DNA from 4 places in the Bacillus sp. N1(2025) genome. Region 3 is predicted to be linked to each of the others. Evidence: riboswitches for the same ligand, from Rfam matches in the RefSeq annotation. Region 3 holds a riboswitch; each other region holds the start of a gene.
What was found. Region 3 has a riboswitch for thiamine pyrophosphate ahead of tenA (thiaminase II). Riboswitches for the same ligand answer to the same signal wherever they lie in the genome.
Positions count from the first base shown of each region.

Region 1 (3,118 bases), on a different contig from region 3:
TTTGCTATATCTAACATCTTCCTTGATTCATCGACTGCGATCACATTGCAGCCTATTCTGTCAGCCAGCCTGTAAGCTACCTTTCCCGGACCGCATCCGAAATCGAGCACCTTTTTAATCTCCGCTTTATCAAAAGTACGAAAAACAAACTCAAAACCTAACGTTTGTTCTAAAACGTCATTATAAGCATCGAATTTACCAGCAACACTGTCTTCTTTCCATGAAGTTTTCATTGAATTTCCTCCTTTTGCTCAATTGAGAAATAATGAAACCACTTATTCCTGACGAAAAATTGATATATAGGAAGTAAACTTTGAAATAGAGAATGATCCATATCCCGTTTATATGCAATATGCTGGTATATACTGAAAAGGAAAAGAATCTGTTTCCAGTAATCAGGTAAATCAAGCATTTCAATATCGTTTTTAGTCATAGAAATGTGATCTTTCCTAAGTAATTCTTCATACTTTAAGACTGTTTCAATGGACGGCCAGTTATTTCCCTCAGGCATTTTCGGAAATTCAAATTCCGGAATATCATGGTGATTTTCAGCTTCCTCAAGCACCGTTTTCGCCCATTCATGATCTGAATCATAAATATGGATTGATCCCGCATTATGAAAATATTCTCCGACTTCTAAACGCAGTTCTCTGGCCATTAATTCCTGCATGAACGTAAATGAGAAAAGATCACTGATCATCCCGCGAAAAGCATCATTTGCACGCATGACAGAAGACATGTATAATTCGCCTTCCCTCACAAAAAACTGCAAACCGATTGTGCAGGAAACATCTATATTTTCTGAAACGAAGAGTTCCGAAGCATCGAATATTTGAATAAATGCCCTTTTTGAATCAATATCTTCTTGTGTCAAAAGATTTTTTATTCTATTCCATTGATTTAGTTTTGCATTTCCGAATTCAAATATTTTAGGCCCGTACGCAGTGCCTGTTAATGTTTTTTTATTCATTGAATATGAAGGCATTTTTTTATTGTAATAACTGATAAAATCTAAGTCGTTACTCCCCGATAAATACCATAACACTTCAGCAAAATTAAACACGATATTGGTTTTTCTTGAGGATAAATAAGTGACACGTTCTATTGGATTTTCCAGAGTCAGATGGTAGTTCAATTGTTCTCTGCTTTTTTGTCCGCGCGGTGAATTGAAAAATTCAGGGTTGTGATAGATGTCATACAGCGTTTCCGTATATGCTTCATGAAAAGTTCTCTTTCTCATTGAGATTCCGCCTTATATGCTGCAAAGATATTTTTAATGTTCTCTAATAAATCATCTGTATCTTTATAGCTGATGTACTCAACATCCGCCACTGCATTTAACCCTTGAATTAAGAAAGCATAATCCTTGTCCTTTTCTAGAAATAGCACGATCTTTTTTTTCAAGGCAGAAGCCCATCCAATTTCTATATGTGTTCCGGGAGAAGCGGGTGATCCGGGGAATGCTGCAAAAAGGTCGCAAGTGCTTATTTCATCAAAATCAATTTTAGTGCATTGAAGGGGTGTCATGAAATCTTTCCCCCACCCTTCCCGCTTGTGAGCATTATGAACCAGCCATCCTTCATTCTCAAAAAAGGAAATTAATGATTCCAGCTTTCCCCTCTCATACGTACTCATCAATCCAGTTTTCTCATCTACTAAACTTTTAAAAGGCCCTGCCAGAAAAACTTTTTTAGTCGCCACTTCATATCACCCTTTCAAAATAAATAAAGCCACTTTCCTCTATGGAAAGTGGCTTAAATATAGATAAGATAAAGAATCTCTCTAATTTTTCACTTCCCTACGCTGGTATTAACCAAATCAGGTTCAAAGGGTCAGGACGTATTGTCTCTTCTCAGCTATTAAAGCTCCCCCAGTGACTTTTTATAAATATTTACTTTAATTCTATGCTACTCCATATAAATAGTCAAACAATGACCGGCAAAAAGCGCTGCGGATATCACTGGGATTCCCCTTCAATATTGCAGCTTACCCACTAGTTTTAAAACCTTCCGGCCTCTTTTTTCCTGCCAACGAATAAGGTGACCGTAACACTGGCTGAACTGACCAAAGTTCCCAGGACGGCAGCAAGAATTGTCAAAAAGCCATTGGGGATCAGAAATCCAATCGGAATGAGCCCCGCAAACGTGAGGACGATAAAACATTGATAGACTCCGGATATGATTCTCACAACCAAGCTGCCAAAAAAGGACATGACGATTGGCGGAATGAACAAACATAAGATGATTCCGAGTGAGATCAATAAAATCATAGGCTCGTCAAAAGAAATGACACGATCGCCGGGAGACTCTTCAGCAGCCGCGAATACAGCAAATATAGACATTATCAGCGTAAGAAAAACAAGAAAAAACCTTTTCAGCAACGTTATGACTCCTTTTTTTATAAAAACGGGTATCTTTTTTTCAATCACAATAACCATTTTATGTTATCAAATGAAATAATATGAAGTCAAACCGAGTTCTGCACCTGATTTATCGGTTCTTATTTTTTTGATAATTTCCATATAATTGTCCGCAAGCAGCATCTATATCAATGCCAAATTGACTTCTGACGGTCACGTTAATTCCTGCTGACTTTAATTTTTTATAGAAGTTTACAACTTGTTTCTCATTTACTTCTTCAAATCTCATAGGTGAACTAACAGTCGGGTTATATCTAATGATGTTTACATGGAACAAGTTCCCTCTCTTATATCTGCTTCTTAAAAGACGTACTACTTCATTCGCATGATCAATAGAATCATTAACTCCCGGCAGCATAATATAAGCAATATAAACTTTTCTTGAGGTCACACGTATATGCTCATCTAATGTGTCCATTACCTCCAATAACGGGAAGCGTTCATTAATCGGCATTAACTTGCTTCGCTGTTCATTAAAAGGAGAATGTAATGAAAACGTCAGGTTGACCTGCGGATAATCCTGAGTGATTTTTTTAATGCCCGGAATAATACCTATGGTCGAAATAGATAACCGACGAGGGCTTAAAGCAAACAACTCCGGATTTGTAAGCACATGTAAAGCATCAAAAACTTGTACATTCGCTAATGCTTCTCCCATTCCCATAAAAGAAATACTGTCAATTGAATGTCCTTTTAAGT
Region 1 covers NZ_JBLTJB010000011.1:75,663-78,780, reverse strand. Annotated here, with positions in the region: gene ACNFN4_RS19120 (class I SAM-dependent methyltransferase) at 1-233, opposite strand, end outside; gene ACNFN4_RS19115 (thymidylate synthase) at 230-1,240, opposite strand; gene ACNFN4_RS19110 (hypothetical protein) at 1,237-1,701, opposite strand; TPP riboswitch at 1,779-1,882, opposite strand; gene ACNFN4_RS19105 (hypothetical protein) at 2,000-2,380, opposite strand; gene ACNFN4_RS19100 (Cfr family 23S rRNA (adenine(2503)-C(8))-methyltransferase) at 2,490-3,118, opposite strand, start outside.
Region 1: it holds a riboswitch for thiamine pyrophosphate, as region 3 does, so the genes downstream of both, ACNFN4_RS19110 (hypothetical protein) here and tenA (thiaminase II) in region 3, are expected to answer to the same signal.

Region 2 (3,118 bases), on a different contig from region 3:
AAAACGTGTCAAGAAATAAAGTCGAAATTTGCGGGGTGGATACCTCCAAATTACCGGTGCTCAAGAATGAAGAGATGAGAAAGCTGTTTAGGCAATTACAGGATGAGGGCGATGATTCAGCGAGGGAAAAGCTTGTAAACGGCAATCTGCGCCTTGTCTTAAGCGTCATTCAGAGGTTTAACAACAGAGGAGAGTATGTTGATGACTTATTTCAGGTCGGCTGCATCGGACTAATGAAATCCATTGATAATTTTGACCTAAGCCATAATGTTAAGTTTTCAACATACGCTGTACCGATGATCATCGGAGAAATCCGCAGATATTTGCGGGATAATAATCCGATCCGCGTCTCGAGGTCGCTTCGCGATATCGCATATAAAGCGCTTCAAGTAAGAGAGCGGTTAATCAGTGAGACAAGCAGGGAGCCGACAGCAGAGGAAATCGCCAAAGTTCTTGAAGTGCCCCATGAAGAAATTGTGTTTGCCCTTGACGCCATCCAGGATCCGGTTTCACTGTTTGAGCCGATTTATAATGACGGCGGCGATCCGATTTACGTGATGGACCAGATCAGCGATGAGCGCAACAAGGATACACAATGGATTGAGGAGCTGGCTCTGAAAGAAGGCATGAGAAGACTGAACGAACGGGAAAAAATGATTTTGCGAAAGCGCTTTTTCCAAGGGAAAACCCAAATGGAAGTCGCTGAAGAAATCGGCATATCCCAAGCTCAGGTCTCAAGGCTTGAAAAGGCAGCCATTAAACAAATGAATAAGAATATCCATCAATAACGGAAAAAGCCTTTAAACCTTGTTTAAAGGCTTTTTTCATGCGATGGTTTACGTTTGCAAAAAAGTGATGTATTCTAATGTGTAAAAGTTTTTAGAAAATTTAAATAAAGTAAACGGGGGAAATTGCAGTGATTTTACAGCTGGACAGTGTGTCATTAAAAAGAAACGGGAAATGGATTTTGAAAGATATTAACTGGCGCGTCGAGAAAAACGAAAATTGGGTGCTGTACGGATTAAACGGAGCCGGAAAAACGGCTTTGCTGAATATGTTATGCTCTTATTACTTCCCCACTTCAGGAGAGATGCAGGTGCTCGGCCATCAATTCGGCAAAACAGAGCTCGGTGACAGGCTCAGAAGGAAAATCGGCCTTGTTTCGGCAGGTCTTCAGCACAAATTATATGCCGCGGACTCCGCTTTTGAAATCGCCCTCAGCGGCGCGTACGCCTCAATCGGGCTGTACGAAACTCCGAGTGAGCAAGTAAGGGAAAAAGCGATCGGTCTTCTGAAGGATTTGGGCGCCATCGGTTACGCCGACAGACGGTATGAAACATTATCACAAGGGGAAAGACAAAGAGCGCTGATTGCGCGGGCGCTTATGGCTGATCCGGAACTGCTGATTTTGGACGAACCCGTGACGGGTCTTGATTTTATGGCAAGGGAGCAGCTGCTGGACACGATTACGTCGATCGCCGAAAAAGAAAATGCGCCGTCCATCCTTTATGTCACCCATCACGCTGAAGAAATTCTGCCGGTATTTGATCAGGCGCTTCTTTTAAAACAGGGCGAGGTGTTCGCCTCCGGGAAAATCAGGGACATGCTTTCTGACGAGCGGCTTACAGCGTTTTTCGATATGCCTGTCAATGTCTTATGGAACAATGGCCGCCCGTTTTTAACACGTGCAAAAGAGGCATCATCCGTAAAATAACATAAATTCACCCTGGGGGTGCTGCCACGCGGCTGAGAGAGACGTTGTCTCAACCCTTAACGGACCTGATCCGGATCATGCCGGCGGAGGGAAGCGGTGAAAAAAGCGGAGGAAGATCCGTTTTTTACCCGTTTCATTTCATGAATGAACGGGTTTTTTGATACAGCCAAAGGGGAGATTTCCAATGCATCAGATTGATATGCTGTTACACCAGGCGGAGAAACGGCGGCACGACTTCATACATATTGCTGAAAGACTGATAGCCTTTCCCACTCCGGCCCCGCCAGCAAGAAATACGGCAGAAGCCCAAAAGTGGGTGGCCGGCTTTTTAAAAGAAACGGGCTGCTCGGTCGATATGTGGGATGTGTATCCGGAAGACCCGAATGTAGTCGGTGTTTTAGAAGGGACAGATTCAAGCAGGCATCAAAGCCTGATTTTAAACGGACACATTGATGTGGCAGAAGCCGGGGGCGAAGACTGGCACTCTGACCCGTTTCAGCCGCTCGTAAAAGACGGCATGCTGATCGGAAGGGGCGCCGCTGATATGAAAGGGGGATTGGCGTGTGTTCTTTTCTCTCTGAAGCTGATCCATGATGCCGGCATTAAGCTTCCGGGCGACCTCATTGTACAGTCTGTAATCGGAGAAGAAGTCGGTGAGGCGGGGACGCTGGAATGCTGCAAACGCGGCTATCACGCGGATTTTGCGGTTGTCGCAGATACGAGCAGCCTGCATATTCAAGGGCAGGGCGGTGTCATCACCGGCTGGATAGAATTGAAAAGCAAACAAACATTTCATGACGGCATGAGGCGCAATATGATTCATGCAGGCGGAGGCACATTCGGAGCGAGCGCCATCGAAAAAATGGCGAAAATCATCGCTGCCTTGGGAGAGCTGGAGCGCCACTGGGCGGTAACGAAAAGCTATCCCGGCTTTGCGCCCGGCACCAATACGATCAACCCCGCCGTCATTGAAGGCGGAAGACACGCAGCGTTTGTCGCCGATGAATGCCGGTTATGGATCACCGTCCACTTTTATCCGAACGAAACGCACGAACAAGCAGCCGCAGAAATCGAAGACTATATTAATCGTGTCGCTGACAGTGATCTGTGGCTCAAAGAAAACAGGCCGGTGTTCAAATGGGGCGGATCTTCGATGATTGAAGACAGAGGAGAGGTGTTCCCGGCGCTGAAAATCGACCCGGATCATCCGGCAGTTTCTGTCTTGGCTGCATCACACTCAGCCGTCAAAAAACAGGAGCCCGTCATTGATGTTTCCCAAACCGTAACTGACGGAGGGTGGCTCTATCATGCCGGGATTCCGAGCGTCATATACGGCCCCGGCGATTTAAAAAACGCCCACTCCGTAAACGAGGAAGTGTCCGTTGATGAGCTTATGGACTATAC
Region 2 covers NZ_JBLTJB010000006.1:232,373-235,490, forward strand. Annotated here, with positions in the region: gene sigG (RNA polymerase sporulation sigma factor SigG) at 6-788, shown strand; gene ACNFN4_RS15295 (ABC transporter ATP-binding protein) at 917-1,714, shown strand; TPP riboswitch at 1,719-1,823, shown strand; gene ACNFN4_RS15300 (acetylornithine deacetylase) at 1,899-3,118, shown strand, end outside.
Region 2: it holds a riboswitch for thiamine pyrophosphate, as region 3 does, so the genes downstream of both, ACNFN4_RS15300 (acetylornithine deacetylase) here and tenA (thiaminase II) in region 3, are expected to answer to the same signal.

Region 3 (3,118 bases):
TGCGACTTTGTCAGCATAGACATCCCCGCCGGATGTTGTGATGCAATATTCTCCGTTCACCCGTTTTACGGAGGTGACTTGTGTATGCTCATATATGTCAGCGCCATAGCGCCGCGCTCCTTTTGCATACGCTTTGCAGACATAGTACGGTTCGACATGGACATCGTCTTTTATAAAACTTGCGCCGAGAATGTCTTTTGAAGCGTAAGGCTCTTTTTCAAGGGCATCTTCCGCTGAAAGCCAGGTGACGGAAGGCAGATCATCCATCTTCCGTAGACGGGCGATATCTTCTTCGGTATACGCCAGTTTAAGCATTCCGCCGTTATGGCGCCTGATGTCAATGCCGCAAGCTTCCTCAAGCTCTTGCCCCGCCGCTTCATACAGCCTTTGACTGTGCATGGCAAAATCAAAAAACGCATCCCGATTTTCACATTCCGCATGAGCGCCCAGCATTCCCGCGGCAGCGCTTGTCGTTTTTCGGCCGACTTCTCCGGCTTCAAACAAGACAACGTTCTGCTGCGTCTTCGCCAGCTCATAAGAAATGGCGCACCCGATAATTCCGCCGCCGATCACCGCTGTATCATAGTGCTTCTTCATAATCGGCCTCCCTTACCGCGCGTGCATACCGTTTTGCCGCTTCCTCAGGATTTTCAGCTGAGAAAATACCTGACATGACGGCAATTCCGTCCGGTTTCGCCTGCTTTGTGTGTCCGATCGTCTGCAGTGTCATTCCGCCGATTGCGATGACGGGGATGGAAAGCGTGCGTTTGATCTCTGAAAGCAGGCTGATGCCTCTTGCTTCAAGTCCTTGTTTACATTCGGTTTCAAATACATGGCCGAACACCACATAATCCGCATCTTCCTTTTCAGCTTGGATAGCTTCTTTCAGCGAATGAACCGAACGCCCGATATGAAGATGTGGAAATCTGCTTCGCACCTGCTTTACGGAAAAGCTGCGGGACGGAAGCTGAACACGGTGTATGTTGGCAAAAAGCGCGATATCCGCCCTGTCATTGATGATCAATTTGTCCTTATCCGCACCGCCCTTTTTCAAAAGGGACAAAAGCTGCATGATCTCTCCCGCTGTTTTATCCCGCTCACGGATATGGATAAAGCTTACTTCGCGCTGAATCGAAAGAATATCCTCGGCCAGCTCGGCAACGGGTTTGCGATTATCAGTTACCGCGTGCAGCTCCAAAGGATTCCACCTCTTTTCCGCCCTTCTCGGACCAGCCTTCTTTTTGATAGGCCATTCCCCAAAATTGATATTCATAATAGCTTGAAATCACAAAATTCTCTTTCATTTTCGCGCGGATGTCCTCTGTGCTGTTTTCAGCAATCTCGTCGAAACGGCTGATTTGTTCTTCGACTTGCTGTCTGAACCAGTCTCCGCCGTATGTACCGATCCATTTTTCATAAATCGGATGCTCCGGTTTGCACTCTTTTAAGTGTTCGCCGACTTCATAATAAAGCCAATAACAGGGCAGAAGCGCAGCTAATATTTCTCCAAAATTGCCGCTCATCACCGATCTGTACATATGAGACGTATAAGAATAGGCGGTCGGTGCCGGTTTAAATGCCGCACGCTCTTCTTCCGTAATCCCTAAAAGCTCCGTAAACTCGCGGTGCAGCGCCATTTCCGCTTCATATGTCCCTTGAGCGTGGCCCGCCATCCTGCCCGTCGTAAACAAGTCTTCGGCATATGCGGCGCCGAACGCCTGAACTTTTGCAAAATGCGTCAAATAGTAGGAATCTTGCAGCACGTAATAACTGAAACGGTCTATCGGCAGGCTTCCGTCACCGATTCCCGTTACAAACGGATGAACAAAACTTCCGTCCCACCATTCGGCAGCCGCCTGTCTGCATTCTTCAGAAAATGTCATCATGTCTTCCCCCCTGTTAAAATAAAAAAACCACTTTCCCGCATCGGAAAAGTGGTTTGGAATTTAAATGGATAAAAGGAACCCCAAAAAAATACCGCTCCACTTCCCTACGCAGGTCTGAACCTGTTCAAGTTATGAGGGTCTAAAAGTCTCACTTTTATCTCAGCCCTTATGAAGGACACCCCTAGTGGTCATACGATTAATGATTTATTTGTTATGCCTTCTATATTATCACGAATTGCAATTTGGTCAAGCTTCAAGAATTTTTCTCAGTTCCGACACGTAGTTGCGCGAGCCCGTGACGATGAGGCGGTCTCCTGTTTTCAGCCGCGTGTCTCCGTGCGGAACGATGCTGTCCACACCTCTGAAAATCCGGACGAAAATCACATCGCCCATCAGCGGAAATTCCCGCAGAATGATGCCGTTATACGCCGGGTTTTCCAGATTGATCTGATATAACGAAGACTCCTCATTCGTCAGGAGGCTCATCACGCCCGGCGCCTCAATTAATGCGCGCAAGAGCGTCTTTGTAGACAGAAGGATAGAAAAAATACTGATGCCCTCTTCTTTCAGTTTTGTTTCATGCTCAACCGAGCCGACGCTTGCGATGATACGCTCAGTCCCTTTCTCTTTCGCTATTAAGGCGATTTCGGCGTTCACATCTTCATTTCCAGTCGCCACGACAAGAATATCCGTTTTGAAAATACCGTGCGACTCAAGCGTGCCGGGCTCGTAATCAGAAATCGTGTCAACCGAAAAAACGGATTCCGCAAGCGTTTCCCCGGCATTTTCCTGATACACATGGACGACCCGTACTTCATATTCCTCCTCAGGCAATTCCAGCGTAACCGGAAGTGTCATTTGGTTGGCGCCGATAAATGTAATGCGCTTTTTTTCCTGCGGCGCACTTTGCCGTTTGTATAATTTCTTAAAGCCGATCGGCGTGATGATACTGGCAATAACCGCAACTAAAGTCAGCGCGCCGGACATATTGGCGCTGATAATGTGGAGCCTTTCTCCGATCGTAGCCGCCGCGATAACAAGCGACAGCGTGGACGTCAGCAAAAAGCCCGAAGCAAACACGGTTCTTTTGTCATACCATTTCTTTAAGTAAAACACCGGGAACATTTTGCTGATAAACAGCGCAAGCAGAAGCAGCGGAATCATCGTTACTGTTTTCGGATCTTGGAAAAGCGTCCAAATGTCCAATTTCACCCCGACCATGACGAAAAAGA
Region 3 covers NZ_JBLTJB010000004.1:165,598-168,715, forward strand. Annotated here, with positions in the region: gene thiO (glycine oxidase ThiO) at 1-597, opposite strand, end outside; gene tenI (thiazole tautomerase TenI) at 581-1,198, opposite strand; gene tenA (thiaminase II) at 1,176-1,883, opposite strand; TPP riboswitch at 1,971-2,079, opposite strand; gene ACNFN4_RS11230 (monovalent cation:proton antiporter family protein) at 2,133-3,118, opposite strand, start outside.

Region 4 (3,118 bases), 270 kb from region 3:
TTTATACTGGGGGCTGTTATATCCTATTTTATCGGGTCATCCTGGGGGACTTGGGGGCTATTAATGCCGCTCGGCGTAACGCTGGCGGTTCAGTCACATACCAGCTTATTATTAGCGATCGGGGCTGTGTTTGCGAGCGGAACATTTGGAGCGTTTGCTTCTCCTCTCAGTGATAATACGGTGACAACCTGTACGGTGTTGGGGATCGATGTTGTGAAGTATGCCCGTTCGAAGCTTGTTCCGGCGCTTATCGCCGCAGGGATCTCCGTTGTGTTATACGGTGCGTTTTCATTTTTCAGATAACAAATACTTTTTGAAGGCGTTATCCGAAAATGGGATAACGCCTTTTTATGAGCTGTTATACTAGAGAAAAAAAGAGGTGATGACGTGAAGCAGATTATTGCAATGGGCGGCGGAGGCTTTTCCATGGAGCCGGATCATCTTGTGCTGGATCAGTATATTTTAGAGCAGTCGGCGCGGTCAAAGCCGAAAGTTTGTTTTTTGCCGACGGCAAGCGGAGATTCGGAGAATTATATCGGCAGGTTTTATCAGGCCTTTCAAAAGCTGCGGTGTGAGCCGGATCACTTGTCGTTGTTTAAACCGCCGGGTTCTGATCTCAGATCCTTTCTCATGAAGAAAGATATTATATATGTCGGCGGCGGAAATACGCGCAATATGCTTGTCTTATGGAAAGAATGGGGGCTTGACCGTATTCTTCGTGTGGCTTGGGAAAACGGCATCATGTTGGCGGGTCTCAGCGCCGGGGCGATTTGCTGGTATGAAGAAGGGTTGACGGATTCAGCTGGAGGTTTGAGAGAGTTAAGAGCTTTAGGATTTTTGCCGGGCAGCTTTTGTCCGCATTATGACGGAGAAGCGGAGCGCCGGCCGGTGTATCACCGTCTGATTTCAGAAAAGAAACTCAGGGAGGGCTATGCCGCTGATGACGGCGCTGCGCTTCATTATAAAGACGGTCAGCTGATCCGGACTGTCTCTTCCCGGGAAACCGCAAAGGGTTATCGGGTTTTTAATACCGAAGAAGGCGTTCGGGAAACAGAGCTTATGACTGTCCCGTTATCTGAATTTTGATAATATGCTTTTTTTTGTACACAACTTATGTTACGATGAGAGCGAAATCAATAGTTACTGGGGGTGCCCGTCTGAGCGGGCTGAGAGAGAAGCGGCGGCTTCTTAACCCTTTGGACCTGATCTGGTTCGTACCAGCGTGGGGAAGTAAAGGTTTTATTATTGTTGAAGAAAACAATAATAGTTTCTTTCTGACTGCAAAACCGGGTTCTTCTTTGAACCCGGTTTTTTTGTGCTGGTGCTGAGCTTGGTTCTGTTATTCAAATGATAAAGGAGAGATTTGTATGCAAAATCAATCAGTACAGCAAGCGAACATTTCCATTATGTCGAGTTTTTCCGGCAGTAAAAAGGTTTATGCAGAAGGTTCTTCGCCCGATATACGAGTGCCGATGCGGGAAATCAGCCTGAGTGCGACTACGGGGGCATTCGGGGAAGAGGAGAATGCGCCGGTCCGTGTTTATGATACGAGCGGGCCGTATACAGACCCGGATGTACAAATTGATATTCATGAAGGGCTGGGGGCGCTCCGCACAAAGTGGATTACCGGGCGCGGAGATGTAGAAGAATATAACGGACGGACCGTGAAGCCTGAAGACAACGGTTATAAAAAAGAGGGCCGTGCCGCCGAATACCCCGGCCTACAGCGAAAACCGCTTCGGGCCAAGCCGGGGAAAAATGTAACACAATTGCATTATGCGAGAAAAGGCATCATTACGCCGGAAATGGAGTTTATCGCAATTCGCGAGCATGTGTCTCCCGAATTTGTCAGGGAAGAGGTGGCGAGCGGACGGGCGATTATTCCTTCTAATGTCAACCACCCGGAAAGCGAGCCGATGATTATCGGCCGGAATTTTCATGTGAAAATTAATGCAAATATCGGCAACTCGGCTGTTACATCTTCTATCGAAGAAGAAGTCGAAAAAATGACGTGGGCGATTCGCTGGGGCGCCGATACGATGATGGACTTATCCACGGGAAAAGACATTCATACGACGCGTGAATGGATTATCCGCAACTGTCCCGTGCCTGTGGGGGCGGTGCCGATTTATCAGGCGCTTGAAAAAGTAAATGGCATTGCCGAGGATTTAACGTGGGACATTTATCGTGACACATTGATTGAGCAGGCGGAGCAGGGCGTGGATTATTTCACCATCCATGCCGGCGTACTGCTTCGTTACGTCCCGTTAACGGCCAAACGCACGACGGGAATCGTATCCCGCGGCGGGGCGATTATGGCGCAATGGTGCCTGGCTCATCATCAGGAAAGCTTTCTGTACACGCATTTTGAAGAAATTTGTGAAATCATGAAGACCTATGATATCGCTTTTTCACTTGGTGACGGGCTTCGCCCCGGTTCGATTGCGGATGCCAATGATGAGGCGCAGTTTGCGGAATTGGAGACTCTCGGAGAATTGACGGAGATCGCGTGGAAGCACGATGTGCAAGTGATGATCGAAGGACCGGGTCATGTGCCGATGCATAAAATTAAGGAAAACATGGACAAGCAGCTGGAAATTTGTAAAGAGGCGCCTTTTTACACGCTCGGGCCATTAACGACGGATATCGCTCCGGGTTATGACCACATTACTTCAGCAATCGGCGCGGCGATGATCGGCTGGTACGGGACGGCGATGCTTTGCTATGTCACGCCGAAGGAGCATTTGGGGCTGCCGAATCGTGATGATGTAAGAGAAGGCGTCATTACGTACAAAATCGCGGCACATGCCGCAGACCTTGCTAAAGGGCATCCGGGTGCACAGATCCGTGACGATGCTCTGTCTAAGGCGCGGTTTGAATTCCGGTGGCGTGATCAATTTCATTTGTCGCTTGATCCTGAAAGAGCAATCGAATATCATGATGAAACGCTGCCGGCTGAAGGCGCAAAAACGGCTCACTTCTGTTCGATGTGCGGTCCGAAGTTCTGCAGCATGAGAATTTCTCAGGATATTCGTGATTATGCGAAGGAAAACGGACTTACTGAAGACGAGGCCGTCAATGAAGGGCTGAAAGAAAAAGCAAAAGAGTTTGCGGAGAA
Region 4 covers NZ_JBLTJB010000004.1:431,267-434,384, reverse strand. Annotated here, with positions in the region: gene ACNFN4_RS12605 (Na+/H+ antiporter NhaC family protein) at 1-303, shown strand, start outside; gene ACNFN4_RS12600 (Type 1 glutamine amidotransferase-like domain-containing protein) at 388-1,086, shown strand; TPP riboswitch at 1,136-1,246, shown strand; gene thiC (phosphomethylpyrimidine synthase ThiC) at 1,368-3,118, shown strand, end outside.
Region 4: it holds a riboswitch for thiamine pyrophosphate, as region 3 does, so the genes downstream of both, thiC (phosphomethylpyrimidine synthase ThiC) here and tenA (thiaminase II) in region 3, are expected to answer to the same signal.